Regions from separate parts of the Streptomyces monticola genome, predicted to be linked through region 4. Evidence: riboswitches for the same ligand, from Rfam matches in the RefSeq annotation. Region 4 holds a riboswitch; each other region holds the start of a gene.
What was found. A riboswitch is a leader RNA that binds a small molecule or an ion and turns the genes downstream of it on or off. The one in region 4 is predicted to bind cobalamin.

Region 1: linked by a shared signal. The riboswitch ahead of metE (5-methyltetrahydropteroyltriglutamate--homocysteine S-methyltransferase) and the one ahead of ACFQVC_RS37445 (ABC transporter substrate-binding protein) in region 4 are both predicted to bind cobalamin.
Region 2: linked by a shared signal. The riboswitch ahead of ACFQVC_RS20920 (cobalamin biosynthesis protein) and the one ahead of ACFQVC_RS37445 (ABC transporter substrate-binding protein) in region 4 are both predicted to bind cobalamin.
Region 3: linked by a shared signal. The riboswitch ahead of ACFQVC_RS11925 (ribonucleoside-diphosphate reductase subunit alpha) and the one ahead of ACFQVC_RS37445 (ABC transporter substrate-binding protein) in region 4 are both predicted to bind cobalamin.

Annotation. Positions count from the first base shown of each region.
Region 1 covers NZ_JBHTCF010000001.1:823,477-826,676, reverse strand. The annotation lists gene ACFQVC_RS03355 (AlkA N-terminal domain-containing protein) at 1-726, opposite strand, end outside; cobalamin riboswitch at 837-1,064, shown strand; gene metE (5-methyltetrahydropteroyltriglutamate--homocysteine S-methyltransferase) at 1,209-3,200, shown strand, end outside.
Region 2 covers NZ_JBHTCF010000008.1:288,682-291,881, reverse strand. The annotation lists gene ACFQVC_RS20930 (inorganic phosphate transporter) at 1-1,156, shown strand, start outside; gene ACFQVC_RS20925 (hypothetical protein) at 1,192-1,413, shown strand; cobalamin riboswitch at 1,570-1,715, shown strand; gene ACFQVC_RS20920 (cobalamin biosynthesis protein) at 1,882-2,829, shown strand; gene ACFQVC_RS20915 (cobyric acid synthase) at 2,826-3,200, shown strand, end outside.
Region 3 covers NZ_JBHTCF010000004.1:166,202-169,401, forward strand. The annotation lists gene ACFQVC_RS11915 (carbon starvation CstA family protein) at 1-710, shown strand, start outside; gene ACFQVC_RS11920 (YbdD/YjiX family protein) at 710-970, shown strand; cobalamin riboswitch at 1,123-1,246, shown strand; gene ACFQVC_RS11925 (ribonucleoside-diphosphate reductase subunit alpha) at 1,381-3,200, shown strand, end outside.
Region 4 covers NZ_JBHTCF010000025.1:106,647-109,846, reverse strand. The annotation lists gene ACFQVC_RS37450 (FecCD family ABC transporter permease) at 1-317, opposite strand, end outside; gene ACFQVC_RS37445 (ABC transporter substrate-binding protein) at 377-1,366, opposite strand; cobalamin riboswitch at 1,415-1,558, opposite strand; gene ACFQVC_RS37440 (M67 family metallopeptidase) at 1,530-1,952, opposite strand; gene ACFQVC_RS37435 (amino acid permease) at 2,060-3,200, opposite strand, start outside.

The DNA of each region.
Region 1 (3,200 bases), on a different contig from region 4:
GCGCCACTCCTCCACGCCGGGCACGGCCGTGGCGGCCAGATGCCCGAAGAGGTTGTCGGGGTTGAGGGGGGCACGGAACGGAAGGCGCAGGGTCAGCACGCCCGGGGCGGCCGCCCCAGTGGTGTCCCGGCCACTCTTGCCGGCGTGCCCGGCATGCCCGGCGCGCGCGGCGCGGGTGCGCAGGTCGCCGGGGGCCAGCGCGTACACCTCGCGGACCGTGTCGTTGAAGGTGCGGATCGAGGCGAAGCCGGCGGCGAACGCGACGTCCGCCATGGGCAGTCCGGTGGTCTCGATCAGGATCCGGGCGGTCTGCGCTCGCTGCGCGCGGGCCAGGGCGAGCGGCCCCGCACCCAGCTCGGCGAGCAGCTGCCGCTCGATCTGCCGGGTGCTGTAGCCGAGCCGCGCGGCCAGACCCGTGACCCCCTCGCGGTCCACCACGCCGTCGCCGATCAGCCGCATCGCGCGGGCCACCGTGTCGGCCCGGTGATTCCACTGCGGCGAGCCGGGTGTGGTGTCGGGGCGGCACCGCTTGCAGGCCCGGAAACCGGCCTGCTGGCAGGCCGCGGCGCTCGGGTAGAAGCGCATGTTGGCCGGCTTGGGCGGCACCACCGGGCAGCTGGGACGGCAGTAGATCCCGGTCGTCACGACCGCGGTGAAGAAGACCCCGTCGAAGCGGGCGTCCTTGGACTGAACGGCGCGTACACAGCTCTCGGTGTCGGTGTGCATACGTCAAGCTTCGCCCACTGCTCCCGCACCGGCTGGCGGGAATCCGACATGAACCTTCCGCTGCCAGGAACTGCCCGACCGCCCGCGCATACGTCCGCCCTGCGTGCCCTAGGCTGACCGCTGCAGCTGGTTCGCCCTGTCCGCCAGACAGGCGCGTCGCAAGAGGGAACCCGGTGGGAATCCGGGACTGCCCCGCAGCGGTGAGCGGGAACGACCGCCGTCATACGCACTGGGTCCATGAGTCAGGACCCGGGAAGCGACGGCCAGTAGGGGCCGCGTCCCGACAGGGATGTGGCGTGCCCGTGAGTCCGAAGACCTGCCATCTGCCCGTGCGCGACCGCGCACGGCTTCTCGGTGACCTCGAGGGCGGGTCGGCGGCAGCAGCGCGAGCATCCCCTGCGGAACTCGCCGCACATCGCCGTTCCTTCGCGTCCTCGCCCGGTCCCGGGATTCCTGAACGAGTGCTCGCGAAGGAGAGTTCCGTGACAGCCACATCCGCATCCGGCGCCGCCGCATCCGCGGCCCGCACCGCCGGCGCCACCGTGTACGGCTACCCCCGCCAAGGCCAGAACCGGGAGCTGAAGAAGGCGATCGAGGGCTACTGGAAGGGCAGGACCGACGCCGAGACCCTGCGCCGCACGGCCGCCGAACTGCGCCGCACCACCTGGCAACAGCTCGCCGACGCCGGTCTGCACGAGGTGCCCACCGGTGACTTCTCGTACTACGACCACGTCCTGGACACCAGCGTCATGGTCGGCGCGATCCCCGACCGCCACCGCGCCGCCGTCGACGCGGACCCGCTCGACGGGTACTTCGCGATGGCCCGCGGCACCCAGGACGTGGCGCCCCTTGAGATGACCAAGTGGTTTGACACCAACTACCACTATCTCGTCCCGGAGTTGGGCCCCGACACCGTCTTCACCGCCGACCCGGGCAAGCAGGCCGCCGAGCTCACCCAGGCCCTGGCGCTCGGGCACACCCCGCGCCCGGTCCTGCTCGGCCCGGTCACCTATCTGCTGCTCGCCAAGCCGGCCCCCGCCGCGGCGCCGGACTTCGAGCCGCTGACCCTGCTCGACCGGCTGCTCCCGGTGTACGCCGAGGTCCTCGCCGATCTGCGGGCGTGCGGCGCCGACTGGGTGCAGCTCGACGAGCCCGCCCTGGTCCAGGACCGCTCCCCCGCCGAACTCAACGCCGCCGCCCGCGCCTACCGCGATCTCGGCGCCCTCACCGACCGGCCGAAGCTCCTGGTCGCCTCCTACTTCGACCGGCTCGGCGAGGCCCTGCCGGTCCTGGCCAAGGCGCCCGTCGAGGGACTCGCCCTCGACTTCACCGGGCCCGCCGCCGCTCAGGTCGACGACCTGGCCGCCGTCGGCGGGCTGCCGGGCAAGCGCCTGGTCGCGGGGGTCGTCGACGGCCGCAATGTGTGGATCAACGACCTGGAGAAGTCCCTGGCCACCCTCGGCACCCTGCTCGGCCTGGCCGACCGCGTCGATGTGGCCGCCTCGTGCTCGCTCCTGCACGTCCCCCTGGACGCCACCGCCGAAAGGGGCCTCGACCCGCAGATCGCCCGCTGGCTGGCCTTCGCCCGGCAGAAGACCGCCGAGATCGCCACACTCGCCCGTGGCCTGACCCGGGGCACCGACACCATCACCGCCCAACTCGCCGCCAACCGCGCCGACTTGGCATCGAGGAGCGGATCGCCCCTCACCCATGACCCGGCGGTACGCTCCCGCGCCGCGGCCGTCACCGACGCCGACACGCGCCGCTCCCAGGCCTATCCCGAGCGGGCCGCCGCCCAGCGCGAGCGGCTGCGGCTGCCGCTGCTTCCGACCACCTCCATCGGCTCCTTCCCGCAGACCGGCGAACTGCGCACCGCCCGCGCCGATCTGCGCGCGGGACGCCTCGGCCCGGACGCGTACGAACAGCGCATCGAGGCCGAGATCCGCGAGGTCGTGGCCTTCCAGGAGAAGACCGGCATCGACGTCCTCGTGCACGGCGAGCCCGAACGCAACGACATGGTGCAGTACTTCGCCGAGCAGCTCACCGGCTATCTCGCGACGCAGCACGGCTGGGTGCAGTCCTACGGCACCCGCTATGTCCGCCCGCCGATCCTGGCCGGCGACATCGCACGGCCGCAGCCGATGACGGTGCGCTGGACCACGTACGCCCAGTCCCTCACCGAACGGCCGGTCAAGGGCATGCTCACCGGCCCGGTCACGATGCTCGCCTGGTCCTTCGTCCGTGACGACCAGCCGCTCGCCGACACCGCGCGGCAGGTCGCCCTCGCCCTCCGCGACGAGGTGAACGACCTTGAGGTGTCCGGGAGTTCGGTGATCCAGGTGGACGAGCCCGCGCTGCGCGAGACGCTGCCGCTGCGCTCCGCGGGACACCCCGCCTACCTCGCCTGGGCGACGGAAGCCTTCCGCATCGCCACCGGCGGCGCGAGCCCCGGCACCCAGATCCACACCCACATG
Region 2 (3,200 bases), on a different contig from region 4:
GGCGGTGGCCATGTCCGCCGTGCTCAACCTCGTCGGCGCGTTCCTCTCCGTGGAAGTCGCCAAGACGATCTCCAGCGGGCTGGTCAGAGAAGACGGCATCCAGCCCGAAGTGATCTTCGCGGCCCTGGTGGGTGCCATTCTCTGGAACCTCCTCACCTGGCTGGTGGGACTGCCCTCCAGCTCGTCGCACGCCCTCATGGGCGGTCTGATCGGCGCCACCATCGCCTCCATCGGGATCAGCGGGGTCAACGGCGGTGTCGTCGTGACCAAGGTCCTGATCCCCGCGATAGCCGCCCCGCTCGTCGCCGGTATCGCCGCGCTCCTGGCCGCGAAGCTGGCGTACAAGCTCGGCAAGAACGCCGGTGAGAAGTCCAGCGCCAAGGGCTACCGCTCCGGGCAGATCGCCTCCGCCGGTCTCGTGTCCCTCGCGCACGGCACCAATGACGCGCAGAAGACGATGGGCATCATCACCCTGGCCCTGGTCGCCGGTGGCGCGCTCGCGCCCGGCTCCAACCCGCCGGTCTGGGTCATCGTCTCCGCCGGACTCGCCATCGCCCTCGGTACCTACCTCGGCGGCTGGCGCATCATCCGCACCATGGGCAAGGGCCTCACCGACCTGCAGCCGCAGCAGGGCTTCGCCGCCCAGACCTCGGCCGCCGCGGTCATCCTGGCCTCCTCCAACCTGGGCTTCTCGCTCTCCACCACGCACTCCTGCTCCGGCGCCGTCATGGGCGCGGGCCTCGGCCGCAAGGGCGGTGTGGTGCGCTGGTCGACCGCGACCCGGATGTTCATCGCCTGGGGCCTGACCCTGCCGGCCGCCGGACTGGTCGCCGCGGGCGCCGAGTTCGTGGCCCGCCAGGGCGACTGGGGCATCGCGGCCGTCGCCGTCTTCCTCGTCGCCTCCTGCGCCGCGATCTGGTTCATCTCCCGCCGCCAGGTGGTCGACCACACCAATGTGGTCGCCGACGACACGGACAGCGCCGGCGTGCCGGCCGAGCCCGCGGGCGTCGTCACCACCGCCATCGCCGCGGTCACACCGCCGCCGGCCGCCACGACCGCCGTGGCCGAAGAGGCGGACGACGTCCGCAAGACCACCGTCCACGCCTCGTCGGGCGCCGTCGCGGACCCCGCGCGGCCCGCCGGTGCGACCGTCTGAGCCCGGCTCACGGTCCGAGTTAAGGAACACGCATGATCGACATCGACTGGGCGGCGCTCGGCTCCGTCTTCGGCGTCAGCCTCGTGGCGACGGTCGCCCTGGTGGGACTGTTCACCCTCGGCATCGCCGGCCTCTCCAAGCAGGAGGCGGCCACGGCGCAGGGCGGCTCCGCGCCGCTCGCCCGCACCGGCGCCTACGCCTGCTTCGCGCTGTGCGCGGCGGCCGTGGCGTACGGGATCTTCCTGATCGTCGCCTGACGGCACCATCGCCGGTACCCGTACCGGTCGGATCCGCGAACCGCCCCGCGGCGGCCTCCACCCGAGGTCGCCGCGGGGCGGTTTTCCGTGCGCCGCGGACCGGTTCGCTGTGGGGCTCCGCACACTCTTCCGCCGCAGGTCAAACCTGAGTTGACGGGCGTTCGCGGGCGTGGTGGACTTCCGGAGCCCATACGGCGACATGGAGAGGAAGCCGGTGCGAATCCGGCGCGGTCCCGCCACTGTCACCGGGGTTCACCCGAACCCCGTGAGCCAGGAACTCTCGCCGCCGTATCCGTCGAACCAGGGCGCGGACCCTGAGTGAGGACAACATCGCCATGCACGGCTGCCGTTCGGCTGTCTCCAGTACGTCGTCCCGTACGTCCAGAACATCCAGTACGCCCAGTGCTGCCCGTACGTGCAGTACCTGCTGTGCCCCGCCCCTTCGAGGCGTGACGGCCGGCTGAACCCGTGCGTGCCGACCGTGTCTTCACGTACGGCGCCGCCGCCGGGCTCCTCGGCGACCTCCTGCTCGGCGACCCCCGTCGCGGGCACCCGGTCGCCGCGTTCGGCCGGGCCGCGGGTGCCGTTGAGCGAGTCCTCTGGCGCGACCACCGCGGGTGGGGCGCGCTGCACACCACCGTGTGCGTGGGCTCCGCCGTGGGCGCCGCCGCGCTCGCCGGCGCCGCCGTACGCCGCTCCCCCGCCGCCTCACTCGCGCTGACCGCCGCCGCCACCTGGGCCGTGGTGGGCGGTACTTCGCTCGGCCGTGAGGCGCGCGCCATCGGCGGTGCGCTCGCCGCCGGGGACATCGACGTGGCGCGTGAGCGGCTGCCGCATCTGTGCGGACGCGACCCCGCCGCCCTCGACGCGGACGGCATCGCGCGCGCCGTCGTCGAATCCGTCGCCGAGAACACCTCCGACGCCGTGGTCGGCGCCCTGGTGTGGGGCGCGGTGGGCGGAGTGCCGGGGCTCGTCGGGTTCCGGGCCGTGAACACGCTCGACGCGATGGTCGGTCACAAGTCGGCCAAGTACCGCCGCTACGGCTGGGCTTCGGCGCGGCTCGACGACGTGGCCGGATGGCCGGGGGCACGTCTGACGGCGGCGCTCGCGGTGGCGGCGGGCCGGGACCGGCGCGGGGCCGTGCGGGCCTGGCGCGCGGACGCTGAGCGGCATCCGAGCCCCAACGCGGGCCCGGTGGAGGCGTCCTTCGCGGGCGCGCTCGGGGTACGGCTCGGCGGGACCCTGTCGTACGGCGGGCGCGTCGAGCACCGGCCGGTGCTCAACTCCGCGGGGCGCCGGGCCGAAGTCCGTGACATCGAGCGGGCCGTGCGGCTTTCACGGCGCGTGAGTTGGGCGGCGCTCACCGTGTGTGCGGCCGCGCGCATCCTCGTACAGAAGAAGAGGCGTACCTCATGAGCGGTGGACTACTGGTCGCCGGGACCACATCCGACGCCGGGAAGAGCGTCGTCACCGCCGGGATCTGCCGGTGGCTGGCCCGCAAGGGCGTCGCCGTCGCGCCCTTCAAGGCGCAGAACATGTCGCTGAACTCCTTCGTGACACGCGAAGGCGCCGAGATCGGCCGTGCGCAGGCCATGCAGGCGCAGGCCGCACAGATCGAGCCGACCGCGCTGATGAACCCGGTGCTGCTCAAGCCCGGCAGCGACCGCAGCAGCCAGGTCGTCCTGATGGGCAGACCGGTGGGCGAGATGAGCGCACGCGGCTACCACGGAGGGCGCCAGGAATCGCTCCTCGGCACCGTCGTGGACTGTCTGGAGCAGCTTCGGGGC
Region 3 (3,200 bases), on a different contig from region 4:
TCATGCTGCAGGACACGCTCGGCAACGTCTGGAAGCCGCTGCGCGACGTCAGCTGGAAGCCGGGCGTCTGGCTCACCAGCGCGGTCGTGGTCGGCGGCTGGGGCTACTTCCTGTGGGTCGGCGTGCATGACCCGCTGGGCGGCATCAACCAGCTGTTCCCGCTGTTCGGTATCGCCAACCAGCTGCTCGCCGCCGTCGCCCTCGCCGTGTGCACCACGCTGCTCATCAAGTCCGGGCGCCTCAAGTGGGCCTGGGTGACCGGCATTCCGCTGGTCTGGGACGCGGCGGTCACCCTGACCGCGAGCTGGCAGAAGGTGTTCTCCGACGACCCGAAGGTCGGCTTCTTCGCGCAGCGCGACAAGTACCAGGCCGCGATCGACTCGGGCGCGGATCCGCTGCCGCCCGCGAAGACCGTCGACGACATGCACACCGTGGTCACCAACTCCACGGTGGACGGCGTCCTTTCGGCCCTGTTCGCGGTCCTCATCCTGGTCGTCCTCGCGGACGCGGCGCGGGTCTGCGTCAAGGCCATCCGCAAGCCCGGTACGGCCAAGCTCTCCGAGGTGCCCTACGTCGAGTCCAAGGTGGTCGCGCCCGCCGGGCTCTGGGCCACCAAGGAGGAGAAGGCCGAGCTGGCGGCGGTGGGAGCCGGCGGCGGCGACGCCGGCGGCTCGAAGGACGATGTGCCCGCCGGGTCCGGGTCGTCCTGATGGGCACCCCGGGCTCCGCGCACCACCCGGCTTCCCCGGGCGCCGCGCACTCCTCGGCCTCCCCGGGCACCGCGAACTCCTTCTGGGCGCGCGCCCGTTACTGGTGGCGGGAGCTCACGGGCGAGGCGGTGTACGACCGGTATGTCGCCCATGCCCGGGCCTGTGCGCCCGGCACCGAGGTCATGTCGCGGCGCGAGTTCGAGCGCGAGCGGATGGACGCGCGCGAGGCGGATCCGCGGGAGGGCTTCCGCTGCTGCTGAGTCGCCGCCGGGCTCCCGCTGAGCCCTCGACGAGTTCCCGCAGGGTTCCCGCCGAGCCGTCAGCGGGCTCCCCGCCGGGCCACGACTGAGCCACGACCACCGGAGCGCGACACAACATATGGGGGCTGCCACAACAGGCGGCCCCCACATGTATGCTCGTGCTCGCTGTCGTCGCAGGGGAATCCGGTGCAAATCCGGAACTGTCCCGCAACGGTGTATCGGTGCGCTTTTGCGTACCCGTCAAGTCCGAAGACCTGTCGACAGTGCGCCCGTGCCGCCCGGCTCGGGTGCCAACGACGTCCGGGTCTCGCGGAATGGGCCGGTGGACGCGATGCGGTGTGCCGTTCGCCAGGCCTCCGCTACGCCGCCATCCCCCGCAAGGCCCCGAGCCGAGCGAGGGAGTGCTCCACGTGACCATCGCGCCAGCCGATCCCGTCTCACCCCAGACGGAACGCCGTGCCGACCACCAGGTCGAACCGGAACGGGCGGGTGACGCCCCCGGAACCGCGCTCCTGCGCACCCTGACCGAGCTGACCGCCGATCTGCCCGACACCGACCCGGGCCGGGTCGCGGCCGCCGCGCTGCGCGGCCGGAACGCCGGTTCGGACGAGGCGGAGCTGCGCGAACTGGCCACGGAGGCGGCGGCGGGACTGATCTCCGAAGACCCGGCGTACGCCCGGCTCGCCGCCCGGCTGCTCACGCTCGCCATCGCCGACGAGGCCGCGTCGCAGGGCGTCACCACCTTCACCGAGTCCGTCGCGACCGGCCACCGCGAGGGCCTGATCGCCGACCGCACCGCCGAGTTCGTACGCCGTCACGGCGCCCGGCTCGACGCGCTCATCGCCACCTCTGTCGACGAGGGCGCCGACGACCGCTTCGGCTACTTCGGACTGCGCACCCTGCACAGCCGCTATCTGCTGCGGCACCCGCTGACCCGCAAGGTCGTCGAGACGCCGCAGCACTTCATGCTGCGGGTGGCCGCCGGACTCGCCGAGGGCGAAAGCGAGCGCGCCCTGGAGGAGGTCGAGGCCCTCTACGGCCTGATGAGCCGCCTGGACTATCTGCCGTCCTCGCCGACGCTCTTCAACTCCGGCACCCGGCACCCGCAGATGTCCAGCTGCTATCTGCTCGACTCACCGCTCGACGAACTCGACTCCATCTACGACCGCTACCACCAGGTGGCCCGGCTCTCGAAGCACGCCGGCGGCATCGGGCTCTCGTACTCCCGTATCCGCAGCCGGGGTTCGCTGATCCGGGGCACGAACGGGCACTCCAACGGCATCGTCCCGTTCCTCAAGACCCTGGACGCGTCGGTCGCCGCCGTGAACCAGGGCGGGCGGCGCAAGGGCGCGGCCGCGGTCTACCTGGAGACCTGGCACTCCGACATCGAGGAGTTCCTGGAGCTGCGCGACAACACCGGCGAGGACGCCCGGCGCACCCACAATCTGAATCTCGCGCACTGGATCCCGGACGAGTTCATGCGCCGGGTCGCCGCCGACCAGGACTGGTCGCTGTTCTCCCCCGCCGACGTGCCCGAGCTCGTGGACCTGTGGGGCGAGGAGTTCGACGCCGCCTACCGGGCGGCGGAGGCCAAGGGCCTCGCCCAGCGGACCCTGCCCGCGCGGGATCTGTACGGCCGCATGATGCGTACCCTCGCGCAGACCGGCAACGGCTGGATGACCTTCAAGGACGCCGCCAACCGCACCGCCAACCAGACCGCCGAGCCCGGCCACACGGTGCACTCGTCGAACCTGTGCACCGAGATCCTGGAGGTCACGGACGACGGCGAGACGGCGGTCTGCAACCTGGGGTCCGTGAACCTGGGCGCCTTCGTCGACCCGGACGCCGGTGCCGACGGCATCGACTGGGAGCGGCTCGACGCCACCGTGCGCACCGCCGTGACGTTCCTCGACCGTGTCGTGGACATCAACTTCTATCCGACCGAGCAGGCGGGCCGGTCGAACGCCAAGTGGCGCCCGGTGGGCCTGGGCGCGATGGGCCTGCAGGACGTCTTCTTCAAGCTGCGGCTGCCCTTCGGCTCCGACGAGGCCAAGGCGCTGTCCACCCGGATCGCCGAGCGCGTCATGCTCGCCGCGTACGAGGCGTCGGCCGAACTCGCCGAGCGCAACGGCCCGTTGCCCGCCTGGGAGAAGACCCGCACTGCGCGCGGTGTCCTGCACCCCGACCACTACGGCGTACAGCAGCACTGGCCCGAGCGCTGGGCGGCGCT
Region 4 (3,200 bases):
AGGCTCCCGCCGAGCACGATCACGGCGACCGCGCCGGCGGAGGCACCGGAGGAGACACCGAGCAGGAACGGATCGGCGAGCGGATTGCGCACCAGCGCCTGCAGCACGGCCCCGATGACGGCGAGCCCGGCACCCACGCAGGCGCCGAGCAGGACCCTGGGCAGCCGGACGTCGAGGACGATCGTGCGGTACGGCGACGGCTCCGCGTTCCCGGTGAGCGCGGCCATGACATCGGCGGCCGGGATACGTACGGAGCCGAGGGCGAGCCCCGCGAGCGCCGCCACCGCGAGGGCGGCGCCCAGCACGACGAGGGTCACGGGGGTGCGGGTCACTGCCGGTCGGCGGGTGCGGGGCACCGGGGCCGGGCGGGTGCGGGTCACCGGAAGGAGTCCGGGTGCAGCTGCTTGGCCAGCTTCTCCACCGCCGCCGGTGCCCGTACGCCGAGGACCGCGTCCGACAGCGGCAGCACGGCGAAGCGCCGGTGCTTGATGGCCGGGACGTCGGCGAGGGCCGGGTCGTCCAGGAGGCGCTTCTTCTTCTGGGCGACCGAGGTACCGCCGTAGTCGTAGATCACGACGACATCCGGGGCCCGCTCGACGACCTTCTCCCAAGAGGCGTCGGCGAAGGGCTTGTTCAGGTCGGCGAAGACATTGCGGCCGCCGGCGCGCTCGATGATCTCGTTGCCGATGCCCTTGCCGCCGGCGGTGAAGGCGGTCTTGTCGCCGCTGTCGTAGACGAAGACCGAGAGCGGCTTCGCGCCCTTCAACCGGGCCGTGGTGTCCGCGACTTCGCGCTCGGCGCCCTCGACCCACTTCTGCGCGCGCCCGCGTACGCCGAAGGTGGCGCCGACCTCGCGGACCTCCCGGTGGACGTCCTTCATCGTGGAGGGTCCCGAGGTGCAGCTCTCGATGTTGAGGCGGGTCTCGATGCCGGACTTCTGCAGGGACGCGCGGGCGCGGCCGTCCGTCGCGGCGAAGGCGCTGGCGTATCCGCCGTAGACGAAGTCGGGGTTCGCGGCCAGGAGCTTCTCGTACGAGGGGTACTCGTCGGCGAGCACCGGCAGGGACTTGTAGTCCGCCGCGTACTCGGGGAGTACCCGGTCGTCGAGGTAGGCGGTGCCCGCCATCCGGTCGCGCAGGCCGAGTTCGAGCATGACCTCGGTGGCGTGCTGGTTGAGGGTGACCGCGCGTTTCGGGGGCGCCTTGAAGGTGGTCTTCACGCCGCAGTTGGTCACCGTGTACGGAAAGCCCGCGGCGGGCTCGCCCCCGGATTGCGCGGTGTTCGCGGCGCCGGACGAGCAGGCGGCGAGCGGGGCGAGCAGGGCGGCCGTGGCTATGAGGGCACGGGTGCGCGCGGGCCAGGTCACTGAGGACACAACTGGGGCCTCTCCGGGGGATTTCCGCGTCCCCTGGTCGGTGGGAGAGGGCGGCAGGTCAGTTCCTGACTTCCAGGCCGTGCCTGGTCACAGTGGCGGGACCGTCCCGGGTTCGCACCGGGTTCCTGGCTCCTGCCGCCTCAAAGGTCAGCGCTCAGTATGCCTGCACGACCTCGACCTCTTCCTCGGTGACCTCCCCCTCGACGATCCGGAAGGAGCGGAACTGGAACGGTCCGGCGTCGTCCGCGTCCGCCGTCGACACCAGGACGTAGTGGGCGCCCGGCTCGTTCGCGTACGAGATGTCCGTGCGCGACGGGTAGGCCTCGGTCGCGGTGTGCGAGTGATAGATGACCACGGGCTCCTCGTCCCGGTCGTCCATCTCGCGGTACAGCTTGAGCAGGTCGCCCGAGTCGAACTCGTAGAACGTGGGCGAGCGCGCGGCGTTCAGCATCGGGATGAAGCGCTCGGGACGGCCGGTGCCGACCGGGCCCGCGACCACGCCGCACGCCTCGTCGGGGTGGTCCTCGCGCGCGTGGGCGACGATCTGGTCGTGCAGGGCCTGGGTAATGGTCAGCATCTGATGAGAATAAGCAGATGGGCCGCGGATCTGAGATCCGCGGCCCATCTATTGAGACAGCAGCTGAGACGCCGGGTGCTCCGGACGCTTCGGTGCCGCCTCCTGCCTCAGCTCTTGGTGTCCTCCAGGGCCGGCGCCGCGGCCTGCTTGCGACGCTGCACGGCCAGATAGCCGACGGTCAGGATCAGAGCCCAGAGGGGGGCGAAGTACAGCGAGATCCGCGCTTCCTCGTCGACGCCCATGAGCACGATGGCCGCGGCGATGAAGGCGAGGGCGAACATGCTGGTGTAGGGGGCGCCGGGGGCCTTGAAGCTGGACTGCGGCAGCTCACCGCGGTCGGCCTTGCGGCGGTACTTGAGCTGGCTGATCAGGATCATGATCCAGGCCCACATACCGGAGATGGTGGCGAAGGAGACGACGTAGTCGAACGCCTCACCCGGGAACTCGTAGTTGATCCAGACGCCGAACAGCATCAGCGAGGCCGAGAAGCTCGTGCCGACGAGCGGCAGGCCGTTCTTGGTCAGCTTGGTGAAGAACTTCGGGCCCTGGCCGCTCAGCGCGAGGTCGCGCAGCATCCGGCCGGTGGAGTACATACCCGAGTTGCAGGAGGACAGGGCGGCGGTGAGGACCACGAAGTTCACGATCGCGGCACCGATACCGAGGCCCATCTTCTCGAAGGCGGCGACGAACGGGCTGACACCGGGCTGGAAGTGGGTCCACGGCACGACCGACAGAATCATGATCAGCGCACCGACGTAGAAGACGGCGATCCGCCACGGCACGGTGTTGATGGCCTTGGGCAGCACGGTCTTCGGGTCCTTGGACTCACCCGCGGTGACGCCGACGAGCTCGACGGCCATGAAGGCGAACATCACCAGGTGCAGGGTCATCAGGGAGTTGCCGACGCCGTGCGGGAAGAAGCCGCCCTCGCTCCACAGGAGCGACATGGAGGCGCTGTCGGCGGCGTCGGAGAAGCCGATGGTGAGGATGCCGGCACAGATGAGGATCATGCCGATGATCGCGGTGACCTTGATCATCGAGAACCAGAACTCCAGCTCGCCGAAGAGCTTCACGGAGATCAGGTTGGCGCCGAAGAGGACCACGGTGAAGATCAGCGCGAACACCCACTGCGGCTGATTGAGCCAGCCGTCGGCGTTCTTGGTCCAGAACTGCATGTACTCGGAGGCCGCGGTGACCTCGGTGATTCCGGTGACGACCCAGAAGAGCCAGTACGTCCAGCCGGTCACG